3 linked regions of the Blastopirellula sediminis genome follow. Each later gene encodes a partner of the first gene's protein in a complex. Links are inferred from orthologs where the notes say so. Each region holds a gene or a part of one and is shown on either strand. Other genes may lie near its edges. The genes, in order: fliM, LOC68_RS26965 and fliG.

Region 1 (10,397 bases):
CTGCTCTCCGTTAGTTTCACCTTCGCCGCGATTTTGCTTCAGGGGAATTTCTGGGACGTTTTTTCCGATCGCCGGTTTGTGGTCGAACTGATCGCTATGACCCTTGGGATGTCGACCCTGATCGGTTCGGTGATTGGGGGAGCTTTGGGGCTAGTTGTCGGACTATTGTCGTACCTCGTTCGGAATCTGCGTTCACGAAGACGAATCACCTTACTCGCATCGCTTTTGCTACCCCCGGCAGTGCTCATGGCTCCATTTGCACTTTCGCCAGCGGAGGCGAGTCCGCCGATTCCCATGGAGATCGCCGCAGGTGTTGTGTTTTTCGTGGCTCTAGGGCTCGGGGCTCGAATCTTTTGGCTGATTGACGACAAGCTGTTTGCGAGCGGGCGCGAACTGGCCGAGACGGACGCGACCAAGGGAGATTCGGCATGACGTCTCGCAACGACAATCCGTTCGCTAGTCCACAGGTTGTCGAAATGACGATCGAACGCGGCAAGTTCGTTTCGGCCGTGGATTGGATTCGAGTCGCCACGTTCGGCGGGTTTAAGTGCGGGGGCCTGTTAGGCGTAGCGCTCGCGGCGATAACTGTCGTCTCTGTTTATCCTGATAATGGTCCCAGGATTTTCCTTTCGCTGTTCGTCACGGCGATTGTTTGGGGAATGATTGCTGCGATCGCTGGGGGAATCAGCGGCTTTTTGGTCGGCTGGATCGCCGCGGCGGTTCGCAACTCTTCCGCAATGAATGTCGTTCACGCTATCAGTTGCTTTGGGATCGCGCCGCTGGTCTTCGCTGGGCCGCTTTTGTTCTACGCGAGTGAGAGCGGAATGCTGATGGTCACGCCCTTGAAAACGGCGATTGGGATCTTGGTCACCTGTGGAGTAATATTGGGCTTCTACCTGTTTTGGCGTTTACGCTCGTTTGGCGAAGAGGCGTACCAGCGATCTGTTGATACCTGCACGATGGATGATCGTGATTGAATCCAATGACAATCCGTTCGCCAGTCCGCAGGCGACTTCGACGATGGCCGACAGGTCGAATGTACCGGCGTTTGAGTGGTATTCGTTTCCAACGCAATCCGGCCTGTTCTACGGCGGCATCCTTGGAGCGGCGGCATTGGGCATCCTCGGCGTTATGGTGGTAATTCTCGAAAACGCCGATCCGCTCCCGCTGTTCGTCCTGCCGGTCTTTGTAGCGATCGGAGCGATCTGCGGCGCGATGCTGGGAGGAATTAGCGGCGCCGCGATTGGATTGGTCGCCGTGTTCGCGCGAAAGTCACTCTGGAAAACGGAAGTTCATTTTTTCAGCAGCATGATTGTCTCCCCGTTCGTCTTCGCCGGACCCTGGTTACTCCTCGGTTACCAATCCGGCATGCTCAGCACAGAAAGGTATCAAATCTTCGTTGGAGTTATGTCTGTCTGCGGCCTCTTGCATGGCGTGTGTCTCTTCTTGGCGTTGCGATCCATTTCCAAGGCTAAGGCTGAGCAGTTGCGTTCATCTTCTTGGGAGCATGAACGTGACTGACCCCAACGACAACCCATTTGCCAGCCCACCGCTGGAGCACGAGGATCCGGCCGACGCTCCGCTGATGGATGGCGACAAGCTTGGCCGTTGGCTGCTGCTCCCCCTCGCTTCCGGCACTTTCAACGGCGCTGGGATCGTCAGCATCTGCGGCATGTCGGCGTCCGTAGCCATGCAAGCTTGGGCGGGCGCCTTGATGGACGTGCTGGCCAACCCTGAGGCAAGAACGATTCTCGGCATGCAAATGTTGGTCCTGGCGATCTACGGGGGCATTTTCGGCGGCGTCAGCGGCATCCTGCTTGGCGGCATCGCTTTCAGCCTGCGGCGAAACCTCGCCGTTCGGTCTCTTATTTTTCTGCTGGGATATTTGCTGTCGATCCTTTTCTTGGTGGGGCCAGCCCTCGCAGCATTCTTCGTTGTGGGGGAAGCGACCGGCCCTTTTCTTCTCGTCGTCAGCGTGTTCCTCTTCGCATGTAGTCTCCTGTTCGCGTGGCGAATGAACCGCAACATTCGCAAATATCTGCTGTCTCAAGCCGATGGTGAATCGGCAGGATCTACGTAGCGGTTTCTAAGTCACGTTCTGGAAAGAGGTTGCGTCTCATGGGCGAACCTCCGCATCCTGGGCGTTTCCATTGACTTAAACGCCGAATCCCTCGATACTACCGAGTTGGGCGCCTGTGCGCTCGTCGCTCGCTAACCCATTACCAATTCAAGGTTTCATGTCGATTCTCGAGAACCAAGATCTGGCCCAGTACTGTCTGGAAACCGCGCTCCAAGCGAAAGAGGCGTCGGCCGCTTTGGCTTTGGTCTCTGGCGCACAAAAGAACGGCTGGCTGCGAGAATCGGCCAAGCGGCTCCGCGCCGCCGAAAAGGCGATCATCGCCGCCAACGCACTCGACCTGGCCGCGGCTCCTCAGTTTGGCCTGACCGCCGCCGAGATCGATCGCTTGAAGCTCGACAGCAAACGGATCGAGGGAATCGCCAGTGGGCTTGAGCAGATCGCGATGCTCGAAGATCCGATCGGCCGCGTGATCGATTCGTCGGTTCGCCCGAACGGTCTCGACATCCAAAAGATCCGCGTTCCTCTCGGGGTCGTCTTTTTCATCTACGAGTCGCGCCCCAACGTCACCGCCGACGCTGCGGCCATTTGCGTGAAGAGCGGCAATGCGGTGATTTTACGCGGCGGCAAAGAAGCGGCTCACTCGTCGCGGGCGATCGTCGAAGTGATGCAAGATTGCGCTCTCGACTACGATATTCCGCCGTCCGCCGTCCAGTTGGTCAACACGGCCGATCGCGCCGCCGTCGGGCACTTCCTCAAACTGAATCAATACATCGACGTCGCGATTCCTCGCGGCGGGGAAGGGCTGATCCGCCGCGTCGCCGACGAAGCGACGATGCCGGTGATCAAGCACTTCAACGGCAACTGCCATGTCTACGTCGATCGCGACGCCGATCTCGACATGGCGATGTCGATCACCGTCAACAGCAAGTGCCATCGCTACGGCGTCTGCAACGCCGCCGAATCGCTGGTCGTTCACCAGGACGTGGCCGATCAGTTTTTACCGGCGATTGGCGCGGCTTTAATTGAACGGGGAGTAGAGATCCGCGGCGATTCGACGACGCAGTCGCTGATTCTCAAGGCGAAAGCGGCGACCGACGAAGATTTCGCCGCGGAGTATCTCGGCCCGATCATCAGCGTGAAAGTGGTCGAGTCGCTCGACGCGGCGATTCGCCACATCAACCTTTACAGCTCGAAACATACCGAGTCGATCGTCACACGCAACCTGGCGGCGGCTCGCGAATTCGCCTCGCGAATCGACAGCTCGGCGGTGATGATCAACGCGAGCACGCGATTCAACGACGGCGGAGAGTTCGGCCTGGGCGCCGAGATCGGGATCAGCACCGACAAGTTCCATGCTCGCGGACCGTGCGGGCTGGAGGCGCTCACCAGTTACAAATACGTGGTTTACGGCGACGGCCAGATACGCTCGTAACGGCGACGCCGTAGCGAGCCGATTGGATTCAGGGAGGAATTCATGGGCAACGACAATGTACTGAGCCAAGCGGAGGTCGAAAGTCTGCTAAGCGCCATGGAGGCGAGTGGGCCGAAGAAGACCGAAACCGCTGCGCCTGCCGCTCAAGCGAGTGTGCAAAGTCTCGCCGCTTCGGCCGTTCCGACCGAAGATATCACGCGGCCGTCGCGCCCCCGCGAAAAGATCACCCCGTATGACTTCAAGCGTCCCGAGCGGGTCGGCAAAGAACAGATGCGGGCCCTGCAGTCGATGCATGAAGGGTTCGGGCGTAACTTTGGCGCGGCTCTTTCCGGTCTGTTGCGCAACATTGTCGAAGTGAAGCTGACAAGCGTCGACCAGCTGACCTACAGCGAATTCATTTTCAGTCTCGAGAATCCCAGCTGTTTCAACCTGCTGACCGCGAGTCCGCTGGAAGGAAATTTGATTCTCGACATCAATCCGTCGATTCTCTACCCGATCATCGACCGTTTGCTGGGCGGCGGCAAAGAGAGCAGCCCCGTTTCACGTCGCCCGCTGACCGAGATCGAGCTGACCCTCGTTTCGCGGATCACCAGTCTATTCCTGCGGGAGCTGCGAATCGCGTGGGAAAACGTCCTCGAATTGCAGCTGCACGTCGTTCGGGTCGAAAGCAATCCGCAACTCGTCCAGATCGTCCCGCCGAACGAAGTGGTCGTTTTGATCAGCTTCGAGCTGACGATCGGCGACGTTCGGGGCATGATGAACTTGTGCATCCCGTTCAACTCGATCGAGCGAATCGGCGGCAAGTTGACCGCGAACACCTGGTTCGCCTACGGCAGTTCGGAAATCAACGACGAGTCGCGTCAGGCGCTCAGTACGCAGATTGACGGCGCGTCGGTCGAGTTAGGCGTGACCTTGGCCGAAACGACGATCACCACCGAAGATCTGCTCGAACTGCGAGTCGGCGACGTGATCACGACCAACAAAGATTCGCGCGAGCCGCTGCAAGTAAGCGTCAACGGCGTCACGAAGTTTCTGGCCTATCCGGGCGCGTACAAGGGACGCAAAGCGATCCAGGTCGACGCAATCCTACCGCCGAAAAACCAAAAGCCGCCGCAGCCCAAAATGCCGACCAGCCCGCCCCAGCCGCCGCAACCAGCGAAACCGCCGGGGAAGAAGTAGTTGAAATCGTAGCCCGAGGCGCAAGCCGAGGGAATGTGCTTGGCAAGCGAAAAGGGCTAAACGTCGGTTTACGGCCCGAATTGAATCGGGGCCAATTCCCCGATTCCAAACTCCTCTCCCTTGGCTTGCGCCTCGGGCAAGTAGTCTGGCGCGCTACGGCGCCGACGAAAAGATCAACGACAGCACATCGAGCAAGCTCGCTGCCGTTTGCGGGTTGCGATTGACGCGGCGGTCGTTCAGCTTCTTCCAAGCGATCACCGCGTACGCGAGGTATCGCTCCTGCACGTCGCTACGGAGCGACGGGGGAAGTTGGCTGGCGATCTCCGGCCAGACGTTTTGCAGTTGGGCCAGAGACTCGATGCTGCCGGTCAGTGCCCCTGCGACCAGTTCGTCGAGTTGCGCTAGTCGCTGCTGTTCTTGCAGCGAGATCCCCTCGATCTGGGACGAAGGCAAGGGACCGGCGATTTGCACGAGTCGTGCTGAACTGGTCGCTCGCGAATGGGCGGGATGGGGCGCGTGACTTCGGACGATCTTCCGCACTCCATCGGTCGTCGGGGGATTGGCGGTAGCGGCCATCGCCGGTTCATCGACCTCTTCTCGCTCCATTTCGGCGGCGATTTGCGTTTCGTCTTCTTCCATCGAAAGAAGCTGCAAACGCAACTTTTGGCCGAGCGGATCAAGCTGCGATATGTCGAGATCGGGATCGGCCTGGCTGAGCAATTTGACCGCCGACGCAGGCAAGTTGGTCCGCAGGGCCACCAGGATCCAAGTCGCCCACGCGTTGCGCAAACGATCGCCGTTCATCGGCGGATTGGCAAGGTCGAGCAACGCGAGTCCTTCGCCGCGAACGGCGCGGCGTTGCTCTTCATGGTTTCCTTCCAATCCCAGGAAACGGAATGGACGCCGCGGCGAATAGCGGAGCCCAGTGGAGAAGGAGAAAAGGGGCCGCAAGTTGACCGGCGTCAGGTTGAAGAACTGGGCGAAGAGACTTTCGTCGCCGCCGTAGCCCGTTAGCGCCAGCCGCGGCTTGTCAAGCGCTTCCTGAAACCAAGCGGTCATCAGGTACGGGATCCGCGACGTCTGCGACTGTTTGAAGAGCGCCAGATCGACCGGCTTGCCGGCAGGGACCAACTTGATCTCTTTCAGTTCCGACGGCAGCGAACTTCGCCAACTGAGATTGGCGTCGACTGTCGCCGCGGCAAGCAGGTGAAACGGATTGTTCGCGAACTGAGCGAACTGCGGCGCATCAATCAACAGGCAATGGGTGTAGACCTGGCGACCGCCGCGGCCGCTGTACTCGGTTTGTCCGTTGATAGTCCGCGAGACGCAATAACGCGTTGCGCTGACCGGATGAAAGTTGACGCTGTAAGCGGCCAAGTCGTCGCGAAGCATCGCGTCGTGGGCCGGGCACCAGGCGGCGAGTTCGCGGGAGTCTTCGGGGGTGACTCCATTGCTGGCGGCCACCAACTGGTAGCCGTCCAGACGCGACGTTTGCGCCGAGGTGAAAATCGCTTGTTGAATTGTAACGGCCATAAAAGGGCAAGACCTAGCAGGAAAATCAGAGGAGCGGAATCAAGGAACAGGTCTTAAACTTTGCGGATCAGCCACTCGAATGGCTCGACGATCCCACGCGGCTCGATCCGCAGCGGCACGTTGATCTTGCTGCCATGATCGAGACGCTGCGAACAGGCGCCGGTCACGCTCGAAGCGAAAAAGCCGACCGTCGAAAAGCGTTCGCCGATTTGCTGCCAGAGATTCGGAGTCCGATCCCGCGCATACCGATCGGGATTGGCGAAGCAGGGGTCGCACTGATCCGCTTTGGAGAAGACGATCGCCATCGGGCGCGTGCACTTGCCTCGTTTCTTCTTTTGCGACTGTTCGCTGAGGTAGGTGATCAACTTCATCATGAAGTAGTTCTGTTCCTGCGAACCATCTTCAATGCGTTCGGTGTCGACCAACAGCAAAACGCCGGCGCACTTTTTCAGGAAAGAATTAATTGCCGGGTACGAGTGAGGATGGTCGACTTCTTCCAGGATCGCTTCCCCCGCCATGTCAGGCATGATCAGTTCGATCGGGCGTTTGTGGCTAGGCAGCTTTGCCTGACAGTGAACCCAATTCCAACGATCCGGTTCGTTCGGCGTCTTGTCAGGGAACGCCGACGCGGCGAGCGCCGCCATCGTTCGCTGCTGAAGGGTAATCGAAAACGCGCCGCGGGCGAGAACTTGCACGCGATTGTTTCGGCGAGTCAGCATGTCGAGCAACATGCCGAGGTAGACCGTTTTACCGGCCGCCGCGGTGCCGAGCACGGCGATCATGCCGGGCTCAATCCCCTGGGTATTCGCTTGATGCGACAAGGCCATCGGCGCCGAGCAGTGCCGACAGAGTTCGACGTCGTAGTTGTTGTCGCCGCCGCAGATGTAACACGAAATCGGAACTGCGTATTGCGCTAAGCGATACGATTCCATCGCTACGAGAGCTTTGCGTACCATTGGATTAATTCTCCCCACCAGCCGCAGCGGCGGCTTCTAGTTCTACTTCGTTTTCTGCCGGATCGAACGACTCGTCGTCCGACAAGATGTCGCAAAAGCTGACCGCACAGCGGAACCCGATGTTGTGCTTGCGAGCGATCGCCTTATCGCCGCTTTGATAGTCGCACGAAGCTTGATGATCGAAATAGGTGTCGAAGGCGCCGCCGCGAAGGCTGCGCATCGCACTATCCATCACCAGTTGATTGCTGGGCGCTCGCCAGGCGCCGAAGCGACTGGAGGTCCACTCCCAGACGTTGCCGATCAGTTGATGACAACCGCCGACGCTTGCCCCTGGTCCGTACTGTTCGACGGGAACGACATGCTCCGGACCGCTGCCCCACAGGTTTGCCCGACCTTGATCCATCGATTCGCCCCAAGGAAATCGACGTTGAATTGGTTCGGCGCCAGGCAACGGTACCGGCCAGGCTCCGGCCTTGATCCATTCCGGATCCGACGGGAGTCGCTTGCCGACCCAGCGAGCGTAAGCGGCCGCTTCGTACCAGCAGACGCCGACCACCGGATGGCGATCTTCCCCTTCGATAAACTTTCCGTTTCGCCAGTAACGCGGACCTGGCAGCCCCGACTGATCGACGAAGTCGAGCACGGCCGGCCAGATTTCCGGATCCCACAGCGGCATTTGTTCGTAGCCGCCGGCGTTGACGAACTCCTGGAATTCCTCGTTGGTCACTTGATAGCGATCAAGATAAACCGCTTCGACTCGGACCAGGTTGCCGCTGTAACTCTGCGTCTGTTCTTCGTCCCCTTTGGCCCGACCGACCAGCACGTCCCCTTCCGGGACGATCGTCATTAGGTCGTCGAACGCCTGACGGGCCTGATCGAGCAATTTGGCGGGAAGATTCGCGGCGATTTGCGGACGGAGCAGCAACGCGTATCGCCCTTGTTCCAACATCAAGCGAGCCAGAGCGTCCGTATCGGTAGGCTCTGGCTCGGTACGAGTTTTCGGTCTTTGGGGGCGCGCTACGCTTACCGACGCAGCTTCCGCCTGGCGGCGACTGCGAAGGACGCGGCGCAAGATCGCGGCTACCGCGGCGACGGCGACGACTCCAAGAACGACTTGCCAGAATCCCGCCAGCCAGGCGATACCGAGCGCGCCGAGGGCGACGCCGATCGTCAACGTCATCCAGTGTTGTTTGAAGAAGAGCATGGGATTCGTTCCTGCAACTAAATTGATTGCGCCCCTGAGCGAATAGTTCGCTTACCGATTTTGCCCGCCCGTTCGACGTCGATTGATGTCTCGTTGAAGTTTGGCGAATTGCGCCATCACCGAGTCGACGACGTTATCGGCGCCCATTGGACGCGACTGAGTCGATTCGCGGACCACGGTGTTGGTGCCGACCGACGTGGACGAAAGCGATTCGTCCACTGCGACCGGACGCGTCGCGATAGCGCCTGACTGGCGTTCGAGCATCGTGCGCATCGATTTCAATTCGGTCGACCACTCCGCGCGCTCCGCGGCGATTTCGCGTTGCTGCCGATCGACGGTCGCGGTTAGCTCGGCGGCGCGGCTACGGACGCGAGCAAGTTCGTCTTCAAGTTCGACGAACTCATCGTCGCCATGCGCTTCGCCGTAGCTTTCGCCCCGGTCAAAGTGTTGCTGCGCGTCGAGCAGTTCAATTTTGACGGCGGCCAGTTGTTGTTTCAGATGCGAGATCTCGCCGCGGCTCTCTTCCAGGTCGCGTTGCGCTTGAAGCGACTGACGCAGCTGTTGTTCAAGTTCGGCGTTTCGTCGCTGCATCTCGGCGAGAAGCGTCTGGCTTGACTCGGCGACGCCGCTTTGCGACTTCCACTGTTCGACTTCGGCGCGTGCTACGGCGAGTTCGGTTTCGGCGGCGGCCAAACGCTGTTCGCGTTCTTGAATGGTTTGCTGCAGTTGGGCGAGTTCCGCCGAAGATTGTGCGGCGGATTCCGCGTCAACCGCTTGTAGTGCGGCGGTTTGCGAGGCTTCTTGCGAGCGACGTTCGAACTCGGTCGAGAGACGACCCAGTTCCGCAACGAGTTCTTCTACGAATTGCTCGAGGCCCTGATTGTGAGCCTTGAGCATCTCGAGCGCCTCTTCCAGGGCCGGGTAACCTACCTGGAGCAACTGTTCTGGATTGGCAGTCACGGCGATTCTTCTTCCCACCCAGGCGTGTTCGTTTCGTTTGCTCGCATTCGATGCGAGCCTGCGTATGAAAAGCAGTGGAAGCGGCGAAGCGCATCCATATCTGATAAGGAAAAGGGGGCGAGCGGCCGGGTGCGACCTTCGCCAACTGAAAAGTAGGTCGAAATCTCCCGGCAGGCAAAGAATCAAGATCTTGAATGTTTACTTTTTCCAGGCGACGGGACCCAATCGGCATATTCAAAACATTCCCCGCGATCGTTAAAATCGATAAAGACCTTTTTTCAAACCGGCGAACGGATGTTAGGTTTAGGTCAGACAGCAATTGATCGTTTCGCCGCATCGAAGGAGCCTTCCCATGATCCGCACTTTGTTGATTCCCGCCGTTTTGCTCTCGCTGGTCGCAACCTTTGGTACGGCCAAAGCCGCTTCGACCGAACCGTCGTGCTGTGCTCCGGAGCCGGTCTCGTGCTGCGAGCCCCCCTGCATCACCTATCGCGATCACCATCGTCTTTTTTCCAAGGTCTGCTGCTGCAGCTGCGAGCCGCCGGTGAAGATGGTCCTGGTGGTGGAAAAGCCGTGCACCGATTGTGCGTTTGAAGTTCCGGTTTGCGTCCCGGCCTGCTGCACCGACGCTCCAAAAGTTTGCGCCCACGATGGGATCTTCGGCCGTAAGGTTGTCGAATACGAATGGTGTTGCGGCTTCCATATCCGGATGGTCTTCACCCACTGCGGCGACCTGATCGTCCACTCGTACTACTAATCGATACCGCGTTAGTAGCAGAACGAATCATGAAGAGCCCCGTCAGCGATTGGCGGGGTTTTTCTTTTGCCCTCGGCCGTTGGCGATGGGTACGATAGAACGTAGAAGCGTCGACACCACACCTCATCTCTGAAGGCGTTCTCTATGAGCAAAAAGTCGAAGACTGCGCGCAAGGCTAAGACCCACACCCAACGCCCCGGCGAGAGCCAAGAGCTTCCGGCCGCCGATTCGATGACCATCTTCTGGATGCTATGCGGCGTCACCACGCTGCTGGCCGAGGTCGCGAATCTTGCGGT
Region 2 (10,195 bases), on another replicon or contig:
CTGATGGTCGGCGGCAACAACACGATCCTCGCCAACTGCAAATCGTCGGACGGCTTGCTCGCTTCGCAAAACGTCACGACCATGGTTGAATCGGTCGCCGACCTCAAACTGTACGTCAACGATCCGAAGGGTCCGGCGCCGGTTGGCGAAGAAGTGACCTATGAATTCCGTTTGGAAAACCGCGGCACCAAGGCGGCCGAAGGAATCGAAGTCACCGTTCAGTTCTCGCAAGGGATCGAACCGACGCAGGTTTCGGGCGGCCAGGCGAACATCGACGCCGGTCAGGTCATCTTCAGCCCGATCCAGTCGCTCGGCCCCGAAAAGAACCTGGTCCTGAAGGTTTCGGCCAAGGCCCTGACCGCCGGCAGCCACAGCTTCCGGGCCGAAGTTCGCTGCCGCGAACCGGTCACCAAGCTGGCCAGCGAAGAGACGACTCGCTTCTACGGCGAAGGGGTCCTCTCGCAACCGTCGAATCCGCAGCCCACTCCACTGAAGACGCCGCTGATGGAAGCGCAACGCCCGGCCGAGCCGACTCCGCTCTCGCCGACCCCGTACAGCCGCTTTCGCTAATTAAACCGCGAAAGCTCCTCAGCAAGCAAAAGCCTGTCGTAACCCGACAGGCTTTTTTCATCCCCACCCGCAACGCGGCACAAACTAGCCCGCAGCGCAAGCAAGGGAATGCGTCCGGAAGAAGAAATAGAACACGGAAGCCACGGACGAGTCACGGTAAGAACACGGCAAGAATAGTAGCCCACAGCGCGCCCAATAGTAGCCCGAAGCGCAAGCGAGGGAAATGCGTCCGCAAGTGAATGACGAATGTCGAAGCTCGAATGACGAATCAAGCACGAAGTCGCCAATGACGAAGGCGGACAACTCCCCACACTAACCCGAGGCGCAAGCCGAGTGAATGCGCCCGCAAGTTCTAAAGCAAGGGTGGCCCGGCCAGTTCCCTCAAAGAACTGGCTGGGTTGCGCAGCAACAAGATGCAGCGCCATCCGGTCACAAAGCAATCGCACGTTTAACAACTTCCAACCGCATGGCGCGGCATCTTGTCGCTAAAGCGACCCAACCAGTCGTCACCGACTGGTCGGGCCACCCACCCTACCCGGACCATAAATCTCTCTTGCAAAACGCACTGGCGTTTTGTATACTACACCCCTCAAGATGCGGGCGTCTGATCAACCGCCCAGCATCCCTTTTTCTTCACGCCTCGTGATCGGACCGAGGCCTCTTTTTTCCAAAGCGCGAAACTCTCGCCGGGATGGCCGTGCGCGCTTGCTTGAGGAAAACGCCAATGCGAAAGGCCCGAATCCGGCGCCTCGGGGCGCTGCTGCGCGCGAAGCAAAAGAAGAAGAGCAAAGACGCGAATAGCATCTCGGCCAACGAAGAGTTCGTCGAAGCGCAATGGCTCGCCTGCATGATGATGTACCCCGAACGCTTAAGCGAAGATGCGCTCCCGCTGCAAGTTTTTCGCGTGCCGTGCCATCGCGACATCTACTCAGCCCTCCTCGGGCTGCACCTCACTGGCGACGAAGATCGAGACGACCAGCAGTTGCTCGCCGACCTCCTCACCTACGGCTACGACAAGCTGACCGCTTCGGCGCTGATTCAAGCGGTGATGCATTCCGGCGGCGACATGAACAACCTTGCCGACTACGCGGCGGCCTTACGAAAACGACTGACGCAGGAACCGGAACCAGTCGAATTGCCGCGGGATGGCGAAATTGTGCGGCTTGAACTCGGCGGCGGAAGTTCGTTTCGAACGCTGACCACCGAAGAACTGTTCGCCGAACAAAAGCCGCGCGAGTGGCTGCTTGCGAACTTTCTTACCCGTAACGAACCGGCGGTGATCGTCGGTCCCAGCAAAACGTTAAAGAGTTCGCTCGCGGTCGATCTGTGTGCGGCACTGGCGAGAGGCGGCAAATTCCTTGGCCAGTTCGCCGCGGAAAAACCGCTGCGAGTCGGCTTCGCCGGCAGTAGCCATCAACAACAAACTCTGACCGATCTTACGCAGCGGTGGGGTGAAGCTCGGCAGGCGGCACCAAATCGGAACAATCTGATGTGGATGCTCACCACCGACAATCCTGCCGAACCGGAGTGCCTGGGCAAACTCCGCGACTGGATCACGAAGCACGAGTTGGAAGTGGTGGTGATCGATGCGATTCGGTTAAGTTCGACCGGCAAACGAAAGCAAGCCGAAGCGCTGCAGACGCTTGCGCAGTGTTGTCTCGACAACGGCGCCACGCCAATTCTCTGCGTCCAAACGCGGAAAGAAATGAAGCCTGGCAAGTTGGAAGCGTCGATTCTCGCCGGCAGTCTCGACTTCGCGCAGCAGTGGCTCCTCGTGAATCGCCGCCAAGATTATGCGCCGGGAAGTGGAGAGCATCGACTCTGGCTAACGCTCGGCGGCTACGCCGGCCAAGGGGGCGAATGGGGCGTCGATGTCGAGGAAGGAAGATTGACCGGCGTAGGGCGACGTTGGCAAACGATCGTGCACGAAGCGGAAACATTGCGAGACGAAGCCGAGCGTCTGAAAGACGCCGCGATGGACGAGCGAATGCGGTCGCGAATTCGCCTGGCGATGACCGACCTCGGCGAGGCGCACGCGACGAAGTTGCGAGTCCGCGAAAACTGCGGCATGAACGGCACGAAGTTCGCCCGGGCGTGGGATCGGATGGTCGCGGCGGGGGAGATTGAAAAGATCGTCAACGAGAAACAGTCGTGTTATCCGAGGTATCGATTGATCACGCCGGCCCAAGAAAAAAATGACGCGGTCGAGTCCAGTCCGACGGTCGAAAAAAGTCGCGTCAGCGGTCCAGTCAATCCGCCAACCTCAACCGACGCTCTTCAAAATGCCCCAACGGGGCAACCTAATCTAGCCCAGGGTAAGTCGCCAACGGCGACGCAGCCCTGGGTTGGTATGTGCATGAATGACGTAAGCCCCAACGGGGCGATCTAAATGGAAACGATCAAGTTGCGTCGTCCCTGCGAAAAAAAATTGGCGTGGCGGTCCAGTCGGTTGGTTTTGACCGGAATCCGGCGCTCGTTTAGCGCGCCCCTTTGGGGCTTCGCAAAAAAATGAATGACCGTGACCCAGGGCTGCGTCGCCGTTGGCGACTTACCCTGGGCTAGGTTAGTTCGCCCCGTTGGGGCGGATGGAAGAGTGCGCTGTTTGGCAATTCAGAATTGTTGGCGATTCTAAACGTTCGCTCTGCTTGCGACCGCATTTCCCTCGCTTGCGCTTCGGGCTACTATTGGGCGCGCTTGCTGCTTGGGGGCTTTCTCTTGCCGTGACTCGTCCGTGGCTTCCGTGTTCTATTCTTCTTCCCGGCCGCTTTTCCCTCGCTTGCGCTTCGGGCTACTATTGGGCGCGGCGCCAGATTAGCGGCGGTCGAAGGAGAGGGGTTCGACGGCGTGGGGATCTCCTACACGGACGACTAGCGAGCCGTCGAGGAGCTCTTCGATCGTTTTGCCGATCACTTCGGCTCGCCAGCCTTGGGCGAGCGATGGTTTCTCGGGGGCGCCGTCAAGATGATAGGCGACCAGGTCGCGGACGTCCTGCACGGTGCAAGCGAGACTCGGCGCCACTTTCGCTTCGCGGCAGATGCTGCCGAGAGCGGCGGAGAGGAACTGCCCCAGCACGACGTACTGTTTCCCCTGGTTCCAGTTCGGCTGCGACGAGGGGCAATCGGCTTCGTCCATGTCGAGGGCGATTTGAATCGCTTCGCCGATCTCTTCGAAGTAGCGATTCAGGTCGCTTCGCTGCATGCCGCGAATCGCGCGGATCTGTTTGACGTTCGCCGACTTTCGTTTCGCCAGTTCGGCGATCAGGTCGTCACGCAAGATCCGCCGAGCCGGAATGTTGGCGGCGGAAGCTTTTTTGTCGCGCCACTTCCAAAGTTCGCGCACGACCGCCAACGAGCGGCGGCTGAGACTGCCGGTGCCGGAGACGTTTCGCCAACGGGCGCGCTGCGTCGATTCGACCAACGCGTCTTGCCACGACTGCATCTCTTCCTGCATCCAGGCGACCCGGTCGAGCCGCTCCAGCTCTTTTTCGAGCTCGCGAGCCGCAGGGCCGAGATAAGCGACGTCGTTCAGCGCGTATTCGATCTGCCGCGTGCTCAATGGGCGAACGCGCCAGTCAGTGCGGGTTTCTCCCTTCGGCAGCTTCTCGTCGAGCAGCCGCAGAATCAGGTTGCCGAACGAGGCGGGATATTCCATCCCGATCAGCCCGCCGGCGATCTGCGTGTCAAACAAGTTGGCCGGAGGTTTGCCAGTCGCCCGGTAGCAGAAGAGGAACTCTTCGCGGCCGGAATGGACGACCGAGACGTGGTCCCCATCGGCGATCAGGTCCCAAAAGACCTGCATGCTGTCGATCCGCTTCGGATCAACAATCGCCAATATGTCGCCCGCCGCGATCTGGACCAGGCACAAATCAGGGAGATAAACGTCTTCCGAGACGAATTCGGTGTCGAAATAGATGTGCGACTGCGAGCGCAGGCGGTCGCACAGGTCGGCAAGTTGGGACTGCGTTTCGACGTATTCGTAGTTCACGGCTGCATTTATACGCTGGAGCGAAAGACGGGACTTTGCTCGATCGTACTAAGTCACGAGCCGTACGACTAGCGGCGATGCGGAGCTTGCCCCGGTCGCCGCGACGCCGCAGCCGCTTATCGCAGGAAGACCAGCGCCATCAAAATCATGACCGGCAGCAGGATCGGCAGGCTGTAAAAGAGCACATATCCGAAGAAGCTCGGCATGCGGACGCCTGATTCTTCGGCGATCGCCCGGACCATGAAGTTCGGGCCGTTGCCGATGTAGGTCATCGCTCCCATGAAGACGGCGCCCAAGCTGATCGCCATCAGTTTCATGGTCGCCGCGGCCCCATCGGGGCTGCCGCTGTGATGGAGCAAGTCGACCAGCCGTTCTCCCACATGTTGGGCGTCAGCCGTTCGGAAGAAGACGAGGTAGGTCGGAGCGTTATCGAGCACCGCCGACAAACTGCCGGTGATCCAGAAAAACTTCATAGGCGTGTCGATTCCGAGGTCCGGACCGTGAAGATTGAGCAGTTCAAGGGCCGGCTGCATGCAGATGAAGATGCCGACGAACAAAGCGGCGACTTCGACGATCGCATGGTAGTTGAACTTGTTGTCGGTACGAACCGCCTTCGAACCGAGGGCCAGGCTGAGACCGACCAGCGCCAACTGCACCACTTCACGCAGATAGACGTAAGGATGCCAGTCGGTGCCGGGGAAGGGCTTTTGCGGATCGAGCAGCGCGACCGAGAGGATCACGCCGACCAACAGCAACGCGTTCGGCATTAAACCGCGAATGCGCAGCGGGGTCGTTTGCGTTTCGTCTTTCGCAATGTCGGACTTCGCTTCGTGCGGATAGTAGTAGAACTTGTCGACGGCGTAGAACATCGCGATCAACAGCCCGTTGACCATCAGCCACGGCATCCACAACTCGCGCAGCGTCCAGAGGAAGTCGACACCCTCCAGGTAACCGAGGAAGAGCGGCGGATCGCCGATCGGCAACAACAAACCGCCGCAATTGCAGACGACGAAGATGAAGAAGACGACCGTGTGCTGAACGTATTTGCGTTCTTTGTTCGTTTCGATCAACGGGCGAACCAAGAGCATCGCGGCGCCGGTGGTGCCGATGAAGCTGGCCAAGGCGCCGCCGACGGCGAGGAAAATTGCATTGGTCGACGGATGGGCCGCCATATCCCCTTCGATTCGGATCCCGCCGGAGATGACGTAGAGCGAAAAGAGGAGGACGATGAACGGAATGTATTCTTTGAGGATGGCGTGATCGACGCGCGAGAGGGCGGCGCCAAATCCCGCTTCGACATACAGGATCAGGTAGTAAAGGAGGGTCACGCCAGCGAGGATCACCGCGACCAGGAAGCGATTTTTGTTGCTTTCCCACCAGTGAGCGGTAAAGCCCAGGAGCGGGAAGACCGCGATGGCGCCCAACAAGGCGATAAACGGAATCACCGCTAGCGGATGAGGCGCCGGATGGGCGTGACCATGATCGCCGGAGGCGTGCTCTTCGCCATGGGACGCCGCTTCCTCACCATGTTCGGCGTGAGCCGCTTCGGCATGGACCGCTTCGCCGTGCGCTTCGGCGGCGACATGCGCCACCGTCGGCTGCGTCCATCCGGCCAGCGTGGCCAGGATGAAGGCGACCAGGATGACGCCGATGGCGATGAGAACGGGTCGATCGGAACCGCCCTCGTGGTGGTGATCGTGCGACATGGACGTTCCAGAGAAAGCTGATTCGCTGTGGTCGGAGTTGATGATCGCGTCTGACATGACTCTACTTCCGAGGTCGGACATGCTCGCCAAAGCGATCGGCTGGCATGCTATGCAGGTGGGAAGCGCCGGGAGAAATCGCCTATTTCAGCAAAATCGCCTTGACGCTAGTTCCGGCAAAGGTAGGTCACTAGCAACGACAAACAAGCTACCACGAGGGCAAATTGCCGCCAAGGCGGCATTAACAAGCCTTAATTTGTTGGCGACTGGCCGCATCTCTTCTATCATCAACGTCTTGCGCCAGATTACAGTCGGGATAATCGTGCGCATCCCCACTTTCCTGTCATCATGAATAGCCCAAATCCTCCGACTGTCTGGCTGATGGCCAACCGGCGGTCGGCCCAGGTCGCCTCGATATTTTCCGCGGTTTTCTTCGCTTGCGGAGGATTGTTTGCGCTGCTGCGCAATCCGGTGACGTGGGGAGTTTCGCTGGGACTGCTCGCCGCCGCAATCGTTGCAGTCGGCGTCGCATTTCGCATGTGGAACGCGCCGCGAATCTGTTACGACCGCACGCACGTCGTGCTGCGGTTTCCCGATGCAAGCGTCTTTCGCATTCCGCTGGAAGCGGTCGAATGCTTCTTTCTCGGCGCAGCCAAATACCAGCGATGCGGAGCGGATCCGCGTGAGTCGATCGCAGTCGTCGTTCGTTTGGCCGATCGCGCACGGGAATGGAAACAACGGGACTTGCCGGCCGACTACGGCGAGTGGAAAGAAGGCTACGTCACGCTGGATGGAACCTGGTGCGAACCGATCGCCGAAGCGAAAGTGCTGGAGTTGAATCGCTGGTTGGTCGAAGCGAAGAAACGGACGACGGCGACAGGAAAATGAACATGACGCAGTTGTTGGTTTCGGTACGCTCGGCGGAAGAAGCGAGCGCTGCGCTCGCCGGCGGAGCGGACTTGATCGATGTGAAAGAACCGTCGCTAGGATCGCTCGGCGCCGCCGATCCGCAAGTTTGGCGCGACGTGATTCAAATGGTCAGAGCGCAGGTCCCAGTCAGCGTCGCACTGGGGGAGATCAGCGACGGAGAGAGAAGGTTCGACGCCGATTCTTTTCGGGGGGCGAGCATGGCCAAATACGGGTTAGCCAACATGGCGGATTCCGCCATCTGGATGTCGCTCGCCGCTCGCGCGTATGAGCAAGTGCCGCGCGGTTGCGCTCGCGTGGCGGTTTATTATGTGGACCAGTCGCGGGCGAAATGTCCTCCACTACATGACGTATTACGTTGGAGTGGTCAGATTTCGGCGACGACGATTTTGTTCGACACGCTGGTGAAAGATGGCCAAACGCTGTTTGATTTTTTCACGCCCAGTGAACTAACGGCGGCAATTGCCACGATTCACGAAGCGGGAATGAAAGTTGCGTGCGGCGGTTCTTTGACGGCCGAGCATTTCGCCGCCGCAATTAGTGCCGGCGCCGACATTCTGGCGGTACGCGGCGCCGCATGCGAAGGGTCGCGAACGAGTCGCGTTAATCGAGAACGAGTTCGCGATTTGAAAGCGAAATTGAATTCATTTGTTGGCGAAGGAAAGGTTCACTACGCGAGCAATGACAAGTCACGTTTTGCTTGACTTTTTATATTCGCGGCTTGATACTGTCCGTTCCGATTTGGCGCCAATGGCGGAGCGCGTCGAATTGAGAACTTGCGATTCTTCTTGAATACGCACGATGGCCCAGCGCCACCCCACTCCAGTTCTATCCACACCGTAGGAGACTCTATCGTGCCAAGCTCCGTACTTGAAGCGATCAAGATGGGCATCTGGGATTATGAACCGACCGACAAAACGTCGGGCGATTTCGAATCGACGGACGCTTTGCCTGGCACCTCAGAGAAACTCGACATTCTGGCCGCTCGCTTGGAGAAAGGGCTCCCCTTGTGGCATCCTAGCGATCGCCGTACTTTCGATGATAATGAAGCTGCCCGGTCTTTTTCGATCTAACGCTCTGGATTTGCGTTAGAATAGTCCGGGTACCAAAAACCTTCGTTAGCGTCGATCCATCGGCGCGGAGTCATCGAATGCCAGGATTTCACGTCGAAAAACCCCACACGCTTGGACAAGACGCCGCGATTGAACGCGTGCAGTGGGTACTCGAAAAGATGCGAGGCCGGTTTGAAGGCCAGGTCAAGGACATGCAGCAGACGTGGGAAGGTCACGTGATGAGCTTCTCGTTCCGGACGATGGGAGTCGATATCGCCGGCACGATGGAAGTCTTCGAAGAGATCGTCGTCGTGAAGGGAAGCCTTCCGTTCGCCGCGATGCTCTTCAAAGGCCGCATTGAGAAGTCGATCGGCGAAGAACTCGAAAAGATCGTCCGCAGCAAGTAGTCGCGGACGTTCACTCGCCGCCGCAACGAACTGCGGCGGCATTCGACTAGTTGCGAACTACGCTCCGGCGAGCGAGCCGCTTTCCTTCGATCCGCGGACTTCGTCCCATTGCTCGACGACGCGACGGACGTCGCGACATTCGATGCAGCCGCACGGCTTGTCGATCGGGCAGGGGAGGCCCTGTTCTTTTTCGCAGCGAAGCAGGAACGCTTGCACCGCCGGCATAATGCCGCTTTGCACGGCGCAGCGGCTCGACGGCTTGATGATGAAGTCAGTCGCCCCTTTGCGAAGCGCGTCTTTCAGCACATTGGTTTGATCGATGGCGCTGACCATCAGGATCCGTGCCGTCGGAAACTCGTTTCGAATGTTCTCGAGCGCGTAAATGCCGTCGTACTCCGGCATGACGATATCGAGCGTCATCGCGTCGGGACGCAGTTCGCGATACGCTTCAACGGCGGCCAGGCCATTGTCCGCTTCACCGACAATTTCCCAGCCCGCAGCGATCGCAGTCTCTTTGATCATTTCTCGAATGATCATCGCGTCGTCGGTAACTAGTAATCGCTTCGACATAATTTCGATCCTACGCTCGGAAATCCGCTTCTTAGATGATCTTGGAGTTCACGCCGTTGATGACAATTTCCATCTGCGCCGTGTAAGGGGAGAACAAAACTTTGCGTCCCTTGGTTCCGCCGACGTCTTCGGCGATCAAGGGGATCTTCTTGTCTTTCAATTGACGGCGAACTTCTTCCGCATTGCGGTCGCCGATGCTCATCTGGCTGTTGCCGAACATACAAGCGCCGCCCGAAATTTTAGCTCGCAGTTGTTGAGGGTTGGCGCCTTTATTACGCAACTCCTGCAACATGGCGGCAATTGCGGTATCGGCGAATCGTCCCGGCGAACCGGGGCGTCCTCCGGAAAGGGGCAAGACGACATGGGCCAGCGCCGCAATTTTTTGGGAAGGATCGTAGATCGCCACGCCGATGCATGACCCCAAAATCGACGCGAGTATTTCGTCGTTGCGGGCGAGCACGATTTGCCCTAGCCCTACGTTTAGTTGTTCTGCTGTAACCATGCGTCTAGCCGATTCCTGCCAATTCCGCTTCCGCCCGATGTATTACGTCTACGCGTCAATATGCAGCGACTCTTCCATCATTTGCCGCATCTGACTGTTAGGAACGAAGAAGACGTTCCAGTTCAACTCTTGATCGCCACGGGTAAACCGGGTGCGGCAGATCATCACTTGGTCGTCAATCGCCGCTTGCTCCATGAGCGCTTGCTCCAGCACGCTGGCGCCGTAATCTTGAATGAAGTAGGGAGGGGACGGCACGAGTTCAACCGACAAGAGACGCGTAAGTGCGTTCAGGTAGGCGCAACCCAGGATATTGCCGGTCTCGCACAAGGCCGATCGCTCGAGCGGCGTCCAGTCGCCTTCTCCGCGCTCCTTGCGACTTAGTAGCGAAGCCGCCAGATCGCGGCCATTGTCTTCGTCGAAGCAGAGGATCATCGAGCCGCCGATCTCGCCATTGAGCGTCAGCACGACCATCGTCAGCAT
Region 3 (10,336 bases), on another replicon or contig:
CCAGTGATGGGGTGGAGTTTGGTTGGTGAGGCCGAGCGGAGGGCGCGGCGTCTTGTCGCTGCGTGACTCGCCCAGTCTTCGGGAGACTGGACGGGCCAACCGGTTTGAAAAAAAGTGTGCGGGCGGTCCAGTCCTGGGATCGAAGACATGCTCATCCGGCGAAGACGCCGCAAGAGCATGGCACCAGTGCCAGTCGGTCCGTGGTCTGGCTCGACTGAGTGGTTGGCAAAGAGACGGCTCACAGAGCCGTGGCACGCGGTATAGGTAGAATGCGCATGAAAAAACGAGCCGTCTAAAAGACTGCTCGTTTTGATGTAAGTGTTTGCTGATAAACAGCTTAAGTAGCGGCGGAGGGATTCGAACCCCCGACACGCGGATTATGATTCCGCTGCTCTAACCGACTGAGCTACGCCGCCAGAAGATGGTTAAATCTAAGCGTCACCTTTATATAGGTCAAGGAGGGTGAAGGCCGCGAGAAGGTTCTCGCCATTTTTTGGGGTAGGATTGTTCGGTATCGACCGGGATTGTTCCCCTAACAGTTGGTTTGAACGTGCGGAAATCAGTGATCCGAACTCGACTTACGGCATTTGCGACCTTCGCCGCGGTCTTGCTGACCGCTTCCTTGGCGCTGGGGGCGAAGGGGATTTTGCATTTGAAGGTGATCGACGCCGCGACCAAGGCGCCTCTGGCCGCTCGGATGCACCTGACCAATCCCCGCGGCAATCGCCAGCGAATCCCCGGCGTCCCGAACCTGGACGATCACTTTGCGTTTATCGGCGAGCTCCATTTGGAACTAGCCCCCGGCCGGTACACGTTCGTGGTCGAAACCGGGCCGGAATACAAGAATCGGAGCGGCTATTTCGAGCTGAAAAGCGGGGACGAAGATAGCAATACGCTGGAGATGCACCGCTACGTCGACATGGCGAAAGATGGCTGGTGGTCCGGCGATTTGTACGTCGCGCGAGAAGAGCGGGACCTGGAAACGCTGATGCTGTCCGAAGATCTGCACGTCGCGGTTAATCACACGTGGGACAACAAGCAAAACGCCTATGCCGGCCAGCCGATCGAAGATCCGCTGGCGACCTTCGCCGGCAACCATGCCTGGTGGAAGTTGGGTGGTCGCGACGAGCGGGCAGGGGGGCGAATGCTGATCATCAACGCCAACTCGCCGCTGGCGGTGCAATCGGCAAAACCGGAATATCCTGCAACCCTCAGTTACCTGAAGGAATTGAACGGCCAAGAGAAGGTCCATCGCGCTGTCGACGCCGCGGCGTGGGACTTGCCGCTGTGGATCGCGCATGACGTCGTCGATTCGGTGGTGATCGCCGGGCCGGAGCTCGAAATGAAGGGGGGATCGAGGAAGATACCGCCTGGTTCGCGTCCGCCAGATCGGCTCCTCTTTCCTGGCGTGCAAGGGAACGCTCGCTGGGCGCAGCAGATCTATTTCCATCTGCTCAACTGCGGACTGCGGATTCCTCCGTCGGCCGCCAGCGGATCGGGCACGAGCAACAACCCGCCCGGCTACAACCGCGTTTACGTCCATTTAGATGGAGAGTTTTCGTACGACGCGTGGTGGCGAGAGCTGGCCGCGGGTCGCGTGGTGGTGAGCAATGGACCGCTGATTCGTCCGGTGGTCGAAGACAAGATGCCGGGAGACGTCTTCACCGCGCCGGCCGGGCAGACGCTCGAAATTGATATCGCGCTGAACCTTGGTACCCGCGGCACGATCTCGTATCTCGAAGTGATCAAAAACGGCAAGGTCGAAGAGGAAGTGTCGCTGGTCGACTACGCGAAGAATCAGGGACACATGCCGAAGCTCCACTTTGAGGAGAGTGGGTGGTTTTGCATCCGCGCGGTGGAAGAACTGCCGGAGACCTACCGCTTTGGCCTGACCGGGCCGTACTACGTCCAGATTGGGGATCAGCCGCGGATCAGCAAAGCGTCGGCCAAGTTCTTCTACGACTGGGTGTTTGAACGGGCCGGAGCGATCGACCTGACCGATAGCGAGCAGCGGGACGAAGTGCTGGAAATGCATCGCCAGGCGAGGAACTTTTGGCGGGATATCTACCAAAAGGCGAATGCCCCCTAGCGGCGACATGCGGCGGCGATTCTCCTGTATACTGGGGGTTTTCACCACGATTTAGCTGATTGCCTGTATGCTCGCGCCGGCCGATTGGCGGAAGTTGTACCCTTTCGCCTCCCATACGCTCGACCTCGACGGTCAACGTTATCACTACGTTGACGAAGGAGCGGGTAAGCCCATGCTCTTCGTACATGGGAACCCGACCTGGTCGTTCTATTGGCGGAACTTGATCACGGCGTTTCGCGGGACGCATCGGACGTTAGCAGTCGATCACATCGGCTGCGGGCTGAGCGACAAACCGCAGAACTACGAGTACACGCTCGAGCAGCATATCGAGAACCTGACGCGGTTCCTCGAACGGCTCGACCTGCACAACATCACGCTGGCGGTGCATGACTGGGGAGGCGCAATCGGCTTGGGAGCGGCGGTTCGCCAGCCGGAGCGGTTCGAGCGGCTGATCCTGTTCAACACCGGCGCCTTTCCGCCGCCGTACGTGCCGTGGCGAATTGCGGCGCTCCGGTTTCCGGTGCTGGGCAATGCGGCGATGCGAGGACTGAATCTGTTCGCACGTCCGGCAATCACGATGGCGACCGAAAAGCCGGAGCGAATGACGCCGGAGGTCGCGGCGGGACTGCTCGCGCCGTATGACAGCTGGACGAATCGAGTGGCGATCGCACGCTTTGTGCAGGACATCCCGCTTTCGTCGCGACATCCAACTTACGAAACGCTGAAGCAGATCGAGCGTCAACTGCCGGAGCTAGGTCACAAGCCGATTCAGATGATCTGGGGAGCGAAGGATTGGTGCTTCACGCTCCAGTGCATGAAACAGTTCCAGACCTACTGGCCCGAAGCGGAGTCGCACCAATTTGACGACTGCGGCCACTACGTAGTGGAAGACGCGTACGAGCGAATCATTCCGCTGGTCGAATCCTTTTTACAGCGAACTGCAACATGAGCGACGATGGCCTGTCGGATCAGCGTTGGTCGGAGATGACGATCGGGCAGATGGCGACTTTGGCCTGCCTGTTGGAAGTCAACGCGCCGAAGCCGGGGAATGTGCATCGGGGCGCCGACTTTCATGATCTCGGCCTGAACGATTTCGCCGCGAGCGCCGTGGCGATCGGACCCGCGTTTGAAGCGGCCGGCCGCAGCCGGATTGGGCGAACCATTTTGACTGCGATCCGAGCGACGCGGCGGTTTGTCGACTCGAACACGAATCTCGGCTTGGTGATGCTGCTCGCTCCGCTGGCGACCGTGCCAGTCAGAGAGCTGAATCAGGCGGGGGTCGCCGCGCGTCTGGCCGATTTGAACCAGGATGACGCCGCCGACGTTTACCAGGCGATCGCCATCGCGCAGCCAGGCGGCTTGGGGCATGTCGACGAGATGGATGTGCAGGACGCTCCGCCGGCCGATTTGCTGGCGGCGATGAAGTTGGCCGAAGGACGCGACCTGGTCGCTCGGCAGTACGTCAATGGTTGCGAGCAGGTCTTCGCGGCGGTCCGGTTTTTGACCGATCCGGCGACGGCGAAGTTGCCGCTGTCGGACCGAATTGTCCACGCGCATGTGCGGCAAATGGCGGCGTTTCCCGACAGCCTGATCGGGCGGAAATGTGGCGAAGAGATCGCGCAGAAGAGCTCGCTGATGGCCAGCCGCGTGCTGGACGCAGGAGAGCCGATCGACGAAGAATACTTTCAGGAGCTGCGGAATCTCGACTTTTGGCTGCGGGCCGACGGCCATCGTCGCAACCCGGGAACCTCGGCCGACATCATTGGTGCGGCGATCTTCGTCGCGCTGCGTCAGCGGAAGTTGACCTTGCCGCTGCGAGCTTTGTAGACAAGTCCAGGCGGAATAATCGTTATGTCCGAAACGTATTGGGTACGCATCGCGAAAGACAATCTGGTTTTCAGCGCCGGACATTTCATTACGTTCGGCGGCGGAACCTGCGAGCGCGTCCATGGCCATAACTATCGGGTCGAAGCGGAGATCTTCGGTCCGCTGGACGAAAACCACTACGTCGTCGACTTTATCGCCGCGCGAGATGCGCTGGCCCAAATCGTCGGCGAGCTTGATCACCGGATGCTGCTGCCGACCGAGCACCCGCAGATTCGGGTCGTCGCCGACGGCAAGGAGGTGACCGCGACGTTTGAAGATCGGCGTTGGATCTTTCCAGAGTGCGAATGCGTTTTGCTGCCGGTGCCGAATACGACGACGGAACTGCTGGCGCGATACGTCGGACGCCGTTTATTGGATCTTCTGGAAGAGCGAACCGGCGCTCGCCCGCAACACATCCGGATCGCCATTGACGAAAATTACGGTCAGTGGGGCGTCTGCGAGTTGCGCGGAGAATAACGATTGCGCCACGGGCCGCGGCTGTCTGGGCCTCGTCCCTCTCGCGGAGATTGTCTGCGGGTATTACGACCATGCGCGAAATACATCTGAATCTTTCTTGACGACCATTAAGCCGGACCTAGGTTTGCTTGACGCTAAGGAGCGCCGCATAGATACATTCCCATCTCGTAGCATCGAGACTTTCACGCAATTCGGCAGGACACCCGAAACATGCAGGTCGAATACATTAACCCGTTCATTCGGTCGATGACCAAAACCTTCGACACGATGCTCGGCTGCGAGATCACGCGAGGCTCCCTCATTCTGGCTTCGGACTTCAAAGGCAACTACGACGTTTGCGGCGTGATCGGGCTTTCCGGTCGAGCCCAAGGGGTCGTCGTTGTCAACCTCTCGAAGAGCGTCGCTCTGCAAGCGGCCGCCACGATGTTGATGATGGACCCGGCCGAAGTGACCGACCTGAACGAAGACGTCATCGACGCAGTCGGCGAAATCGCCAACATGGTCGCTGGCGCCGCCAAGGCCGAACTGGAAGATTTCGAGCTGTCGATCAGCTTGCCGAACGTCGTCGTCGGCTCCCCCCCGGACATTCGCTTCCCGTCGGAAGTGCACGCGATTGCGATCCCGTTCGAGTGCCCTTGGGGCCCGATGTCGATCAAAGTCGGCTTCGCCCCGGTTCACGCGTCGGCGTAGCTAGCATTGATCCCGATCGGGGCGGCAAAGTTTTCCTCATCGATACGAACCGCCGCGACGATAAAAGAGGTAAGCGCTTTTATCGTAGGGAAGGGGCATGCCAAAAGTTCGCGACAACGGGTCTCACCAGACCAATCCCAATCTGCGCAAAGCGGCCATCGTCTTGATGAGCCTGCCTGAGGATGACGCCGCCCAACTGATGGGCCGGATGTCTCCGAAGGAAGTGGAGCTCGTCTGCATCGAGATCGCCCATCTCGATCGACTTACCGGAACCGACCAAGAAGCGGCGATCCTCTCTTTCGCTGAACAGAACCCCAACCAACTTGCTGGCGCCGGCGGCGGCATCGGTCTGGCCAAGAACCTGGTGACCCGGGCCCTGGGCAAAGGGGCGAATGAGACGCTCGATAACGTTCGCCAGTCGGTCGAATCGATTCCGTTCGGCTTCCTGCGGAAGGTCGACAGCCAGAACTTGCTGACGTTCATCGTCGACGAACATCCCCAAACCATCGCCCTGATCCTGTCGCACTTGCCGGCGTCGTACGGCGCCGAGATCATCTCCGGCTTGCCGGCCGATCGCCAGCTGTCGGTCATTCGCCGTATCGCCAACATGGGACAGACGAACCCCGAGGTGATCGAGGAAGTGGAGAAGGGGCTCGAATCGCGGATGGCGAGCGTCATGAGCCAGTCGTTCGAGAACGCCGGGGGCGTGCCGACCGTCGCCGAGATCCTGAACGTGACCGATCGCGCTACCGAACGAGCGCTGCTGGAACACCTGGCCCAGGAAGACCCGGACCTGGTCGAAGAGATCCGCCGCTTGATGTTCGTCTTCGACGACATTCAGAAGCTCAGCGACAAAGACATGCAAGCGGTCCTCAAGAACGTCGAAAGCTCGCAGTGGGCGATGGCGCTCAAAGGGGCCAGCCAGGAGCTGCGCGACAAAGTCGTCGGCAACATGTCGAAACGTGCGGCGGACATGCTGCTCGAAGAAATGGACTTCCTCGGCGCCGTCAAGGTTTCGGAAGTCGAAGGGGTACAGCAGCAGATCGTCGACATCGTCCGCCGCCTGGAAGATGCTGGCGAAATCTCCCTCTCGGCGGGAGACGAGGAAGAGCAACTCGTTCAATAGCCAGGCGAATCGTAGCCCGAGGCGCAAGCCGAGGGAAAGCGGATGGCCTATCGCGAAGAGAAGCTATCCGCATTGCGGCTTGAATGACCGTCGAATCTTGTTTCGCTATTCCAACCACATTCCCTCGGCTTGCGCCTCGGGCTACGATCGGTCGACAGGGTCGAAAGCATGGGAGTTTGGTCTCGCCGCGCATAGAATAGGTAGAGACCTAGCTCGACATCCCTGAAGAGATCCCCCATGTCGATTCGTTACGAAGTCTTAGGCCCGCCCGGTCGCGACAACGCGCTGATGGTGACGGTCAATTCGGGGCATGGGCTGCATCGGTTGCTGTTCGATTGCGGCGATGGGGTCTTTTCGACGATCTCGATCGCCGACCTCCAGTTGATCGAGGGACTCTTCTTCTCCCACTTTCACTTCGACCATATCGCTGGCTTCGATACCTTTTTCCGGATGAACTGGGGGCGGACCGATGCGCCGGTTCGCATCTTTGGACCAAGCGATACCCGCGAGATCGTGCATCATCGATTACAAGGAGTAACGTGGAACCTGGTGTCGGAGATCCCGGGCGAGTTTCGCGTCACTTGTCTTGACGGCGAACGTCTGATTACGACCGGCTACAAGACCTGCGAAGGTTTTCGGATTGAACGCCTGATTGGTTCCGAGGACTTCGACGGAGTCATCTATCGAACCGAGACCTTTGAAGTCGCCGCGATGCCGCTGCCGCATGGAACGGTCAGCATGGGATATGTGGTCCGAGAGCTTCCGCGGCAGAATGTGGATCTCAGCGTTCTGAAGGAGCTTGGTTTAAAGCCGGGGGCTTGGCTCAAAGCGGTCAAGGACGAAGCGAGACCGGACGCCGAAATTATCGATACAACCATCGGACCGAAGTCGCTCGGCGAACTGCGCAGCAAGTTGCTGGTCACCCATAGCGGCGAGAGTATCGCCTATCTGACCGACTTCTGGCTCGATAGTGAAGAGACGGAAGATCGTTTGCTCAAGATGCTGGCGGGATGTCGCGTGATGGTCTGCGAAAACAACTACGCCGATGCGGAACTGGAACTGGCCCGCAAGAACTACCACATGACTTCGTCCGAAGTCGGGCGCCTGGCGGCCAAGGTACAGCCGGAAGAGCTAATCGTGTTTCACGTCTCCGATCGCTACACGCCGCCTGAGCTGCTGGCTCAATTAAGCGAGGTCCAGCAGCATTTCCCCAAGGCGACGTTCCCGGCGGCCTGGATGGAAGCTATTTCTCAAAGGTGAAGATCTGCTTCCAGTCGTCCTTCATGCTGATCACGACCCAGCCCTTCTTCTCCGCTTCTTCCATCAGATCTTGCGGGAAATTGCCAAACTTGGTGTCGGGCATGCCGTTGGCGGGGCCATAGGCGTATTCCCGTTTGGCGTCATCGTGGAAGACGAGCATCTTCAGGCTGAGCCCTTCGCCGGCGCTGGTCCATTCGAGCATCTCGCGATCGCCGCCGGAATTGCCGAATGACGCGATCGGGCGCTTGCCGATGAAGCGGTTGATACCGACCGGCTTGCCGTCGTGGTCATCGATGAAGTCGATCTCCGGCAGACGCATCAGGACCGGCCCGCCCTCTTTCATTTCGAACTTCGTTTTGGTGGTGGAGCCGACGACCTGGTCGGAGGGAATGCCATAGCAGCCGAGCGTGATCGGACGCATGAATTCAATGCCGCCGCCGGAGACGATAAAGGTCTTGAAGCCGTTGGCGCGGAGGTATTCGAGCAACTCGACCATCGGCTTGAAGGTGCACTGCGTGTAAGGCTGCTGGAAGCGGGGATGGCGATGAGTGGCGAACCACTCTTTGACGACCGCTTCAAAGTCGGTCGTCGTGATGTCGGTGTGCGACGCCAGGACCAGATCGACCAGACCCTTTTGCCCGGTAAAGGACAACGCTTGCAGATCGTTATCAAGGACCGCCTTGAATGGCTGCTGGTCTTTCCACTCGGGGTGCGTCGGCGCTAACGCCTTCACGCGGTCGATCGCGAACGCCATCTGCGTGTACATCGGGTGTTCGGTCCAAAGAGTGCCGTCGTTGTCGAATGTCGCGATCCGATCGGCGACCGGGACGAAGTCGGGCGAGTTCTCGTCGGTCACTTTCGCGACGAAATCGACGATCGCCTTCTTCGCGGCGGTGTTGTTCCACGACGGCAAGACGTCTTGCGCGACTAACAACGCAGGAAGGAGCAGGAGCGTGGCGAGGGCCGAAACCGCCCAGCGACCGTTAGTTCGATTGATCATCGGTTGTTTCCTCATTGAGGCGAATGGAGAGCCAATTCCCAGCTATTTGACTGACCGCGGCGCCCGTATCCGCGTCCATTTATCGTAGCGGCGTAACGCATGGAATTCGAACGAATTTCGACGCGTTCCTGGCAAATGAAGAGTTCGGCCGCGGTTGATTGCGACCGAACTCAAAGGACGACTTTCCCTTTGCTTAAGGCAGGGAGTGAGCTATCGCTAGTTTCCGGTCGGCAGCGGTAGCGAGATTCCCTGTTTCTGCAGTTTCTCGCGCACGAACTGGATGTTCTGGTATTCCGAGATGGTGATGGGACCGGTATAGACCTCGCTTTGCATCTTGCGGGGCGGATACTGGACGTAGGTCTTCATCAGCTTCGCGACCTCATCATTGAACGTCACCAACGTCCAAGTACGTTCGGTGTAGTTGTTCATGAATATGTCGTAGCGCTCTTGCGGATCTTGCCAGAGGTCAAAGACTTGCGGAACGGTAGCGACGTACTTCTGGGCGCCTTTCCAACCGAGGTTGGAATCGACCGCCAAACCGCCGGTCGACTGGCCGTCGTCGCCGCGGAGATTGAAGACCGCTTTGTAGTTGCCGGCTCGGGCGGCGCCAGGGGTAAGTTCATTCTCGGTGAAGTAGAACCACGACTTGCGTGCGCACTTGCCGGTTCCGGTCAAAAGCGGCGTCATATCGTAACTGTCGAAAATCATCGGTTGACCTTCGCGGTCTTTCTCCGGCAGTTTCACATCAGCGACGGCGGCGAACGTCGCCATCAGGTCGAGACCGCCGACGATGTCGTGATTGCGGACGCCAGGTTTGATCTTGCCGGGCCAAATGGCGATCGCCGGAACGCGGCTGCCCCCTTCGCGAACGGTACCCTTGGTGCCGCGGAACGGCGTGTAGCCGGCGTCGGGATAGACGTCTTGCCAGGCGCCATTATCGGTGGTGTAGAAGACGAGCGTGTCTTGGTCGAGATTCAGCTCTTTGAGCTTGTCCATGACGTGGCCGATGCGAGCGTCGAGTTCAACGAGCGAGTCGGCGTACTTCGACTTCGAAAGCGATTTGTGCACGTACTCGGGGGCGGGAAGGTTCGGCTGGTGGACCTTCATGAAGTTGATGTTAATGAAGAAGGGAGTTTCCGGGTGCTTCGCCGCGTCTTCCAGAAACTTCAGGCCGGACTCTTCCACGTACTTGTCGAGGAAGGGAATGCCGACCACTCCTTTATCCGGTGTGTCGACGTACTGGCCATTGACCTTCCAGTCTTCTTTGGGAGGTTGGCCCGCATTGCCCGAAAGCGAACCTTTGGTCACCTTGGCGAACATGTCGCGCAATTCCGCGGGCATATCGGGAAACCAGGTCGGATCGCCGTAGGTATACGCGTTGCAGTGATAGAGGAAGCAATGCTCCATCACGTCATACCCTTGGGCGTTCGGCAGCGCGTAGTCCGATTCGCCCAGGTGCCACTTGCCGGTGAAGTAGGTCTTGTAGCCGGCCGCTTTCAGCACCGAGCCCAAGGTCCACTCCGCGGCTGGCAAGCCGCCTCCTTGTCCCTGGAAAGCGACGGTGGTCATACCGCTGCGATTCGGGATGCGACCGGTTTGCATCGCGGCGCGACCCGGCGTGCAGCTCGGCTGGGCGTAGAACGAGAAGAAGGTCATCCCTTGCGCCGCCATTTGATCGATGTTCGGCGTCGGCATACCGCGTCCTTCGCCGCCGCCGTACGGACCAAGATCTCCGTAGCCCGTGTCATCAGAAACGATGAACAGAATGTTGGGCTTCTTCGCTACGGCTGCCGCGCAAAGGCTAAGTAGCAGCGCTCCTGCGAATACA

What was found.
Region 2: the proteins of fliM (region 1) and LOC68_RS26965 are in contact, whole or in part, in a crystal structure (PDB 4IGA), measured with the Thermotoga maritima proteins. The link is inferred for Blastopirellula sediminis from one-to-one orthologs. Residues at the interface, in WP_004081085.1 of Thermotoga maritima: Asp3, Val4, Leu5, Gln7, Ile10, Asn11, Leu13, Ile14, Leu17, Met18; in WP_004081049.1 of Thermotoga maritima: Ala83, Gly85, Gln86, Gln87, Val90, Ile91, Ile94, Lys99, Asp100, Phe101, Ile102, Val103, Arg110.
Region 3: the proteins of fliM (region 1) and fliG are in contact, whole or in part, in a crystal structure (PDB 4QRM), measured with the Thermotoga maritima proteins. The link is inferred for Blastopirellula sediminis from one-to-one orthologs. Residues at the interface, in WP_004081085.1 of Thermotoga maritima: Tyr124, Leu127, Asp128, Ile130, Met131, Gly132, Gly133, Pro134, Glu136, Pro139, Arg141, Thr144, Glu145, Ile146, Glu147, Ser149, Ile150, Lys153; in WP_004082903.1 of Thermotoga maritima: Phe122, Ser125, Glu126, His127, Pro128, Gln129, Thr130, Val133, Glu157, Arg161, Leu164, Leu165, Arg167, Ser169, Glu171, Val172, Glu175, Ile176, Asn179, Lys182.

Annotation. Positions count from the first base shown.
Region 1 is NZ_JAJKFT010000001.1:96,683-107,079, forward strand. Bases 2,683-5,622 are described here. They hold fliM (flagellar motor switch protein FliM), read left to right. Parts: upstream 2,683-3,554; coding sequence 3,555-4,691; downstream 4,692-5,622. Other genes in these bases: LOC68_RS00450 (glutamate-5-semialdehyde dehydrogenase), read left to right, coding at 2,683-3,512; LOC68_RS00460 (GAP1-N2 domain-containing protein), read right to left, coding at 4,845-5,622. Outside these bases: hypothetical protein, read left to right, coding at 1-432; hypothetical protein, read left to right, coding at 429-977; hypothetical protein, read left to right, coding at 970-1,521; hypothetical protein, read left to right, coding at 1,514-2,080; more of glutamate-5-semialdehyde dehydrogenase, read left to right, coding at 2,238-2,682; more of GAP1-N2 domain-containing protein, read right to left, coding at 5,623-6,224; TRAFAC clade GTPase domain-containing protein, read right to left, coding at 6,278-7,180; formylglycine-generating enzyme family protein, read right to left, coding at 7,185-8,384; hypothetical protein, read right to left, coding at 8,436-9,344; hypothetical protein, read left to right, coding at 9,697-10,101; hypothetical protein, read left to right, coding at 10,246-10,397. UniProt on the Bacillus subtilis protein: One of the proteins that forms a switch complex that is proposed to be located at the base of the basal body.
Region 2 is NZ_JAJKFT010000010.1:3,756,368-3,766,562, reverse strand. Bases 7,458-10,195 are described here. They hold LOC68_RS26965 (response regulator), read right to left. Parts: upstream 9,214-10,195; coding sequence 8,701-9,213; downstream 7,458-8,700. Other genes in these bases: LOC68_RS26955 (chemotaxis protein), read right to left, coding at 9,764-10,195; LOC68_RS26960 (chemotaxis protein CheD), read right to left, coding at 9,245-9,715; LOC68_RS26970 (polyhydroxyalkanoic acid system family protein), read left to right, coding at 8,335-8,643; LOC68_RS26975 (hypothetical protein), read left to right, coding at 8,039-8,257; LOC68_RS26980 ((5-formylfuran-3-yl)methyl phosphate synthase), read left to right, coding at 7,458-7,888. In the rest of the region: DUF11 domain-containing protein, read left to right, coding at 1-570; AAA family ATPase, read left to right, coding at 1,295-2,959; ribonuclease D, read right to left, coding at 3,382-4,554; sodium:proton antiporter, read right to left, coding at 4,671-6,317; hypothetical protein, read left to right, coding at 6,705-7,145; more of (5-formylfuran-3-yl)methyl phosphate synthase, read left to right, coding at 7,148-7,457. UniProt on the Bacillus subtilis protein: Involved in the transmission of sensory signals from the chemoreceptors to the flagellar motors.
Region 3 is NZ_JAJKFT010000004.1:1,586,244-1,596,579, forward strand. Bases 4,355-7,233 are described here. They hold fliG (flagellar motor switch protein FliG), read left to right. Parts: upstream 4,355-5,219; coding sequence 5,220-6,248; downstream 6,249-7,233. Other genes in these bases: LOC68_RS10150 (6-pyruvoyl trahydropterin synthase family protein), read left to right, coding at 4,355-4,432; LOC68_RS10155 (chemotaxis protein CheX), read left to right, coding at 4,643-5,122; LOC68_RS10165 (MBL fold metallo-hydrolase), read left to right, coding at 6,486-7,233. Also shown: hypothetical protein, read left to right, coding at 563-2,089; alpha/beta fold hydrolase, read left to right, coding at 2,157-3,038; triphosphoribosyl-dephospho-CoA synthase, read left to right, coding at 3,035-3,916; more of 6-pyruvoyl trahydropterin synthase family protein, read left to right, coding at 3,941-4,354; more of MBL fold metallo-hydrolase, read left to right, coding at 7,234-7,508; HAD family hydrolase, read right to left, coding at 7,492-8,508; arylsulfatase, read right to left, coding at 8,725-10,336. UniProt on the Bacillus subtilis protein: One of the proteins that forms a switch complex that is proposed to be located at the base of the basal body.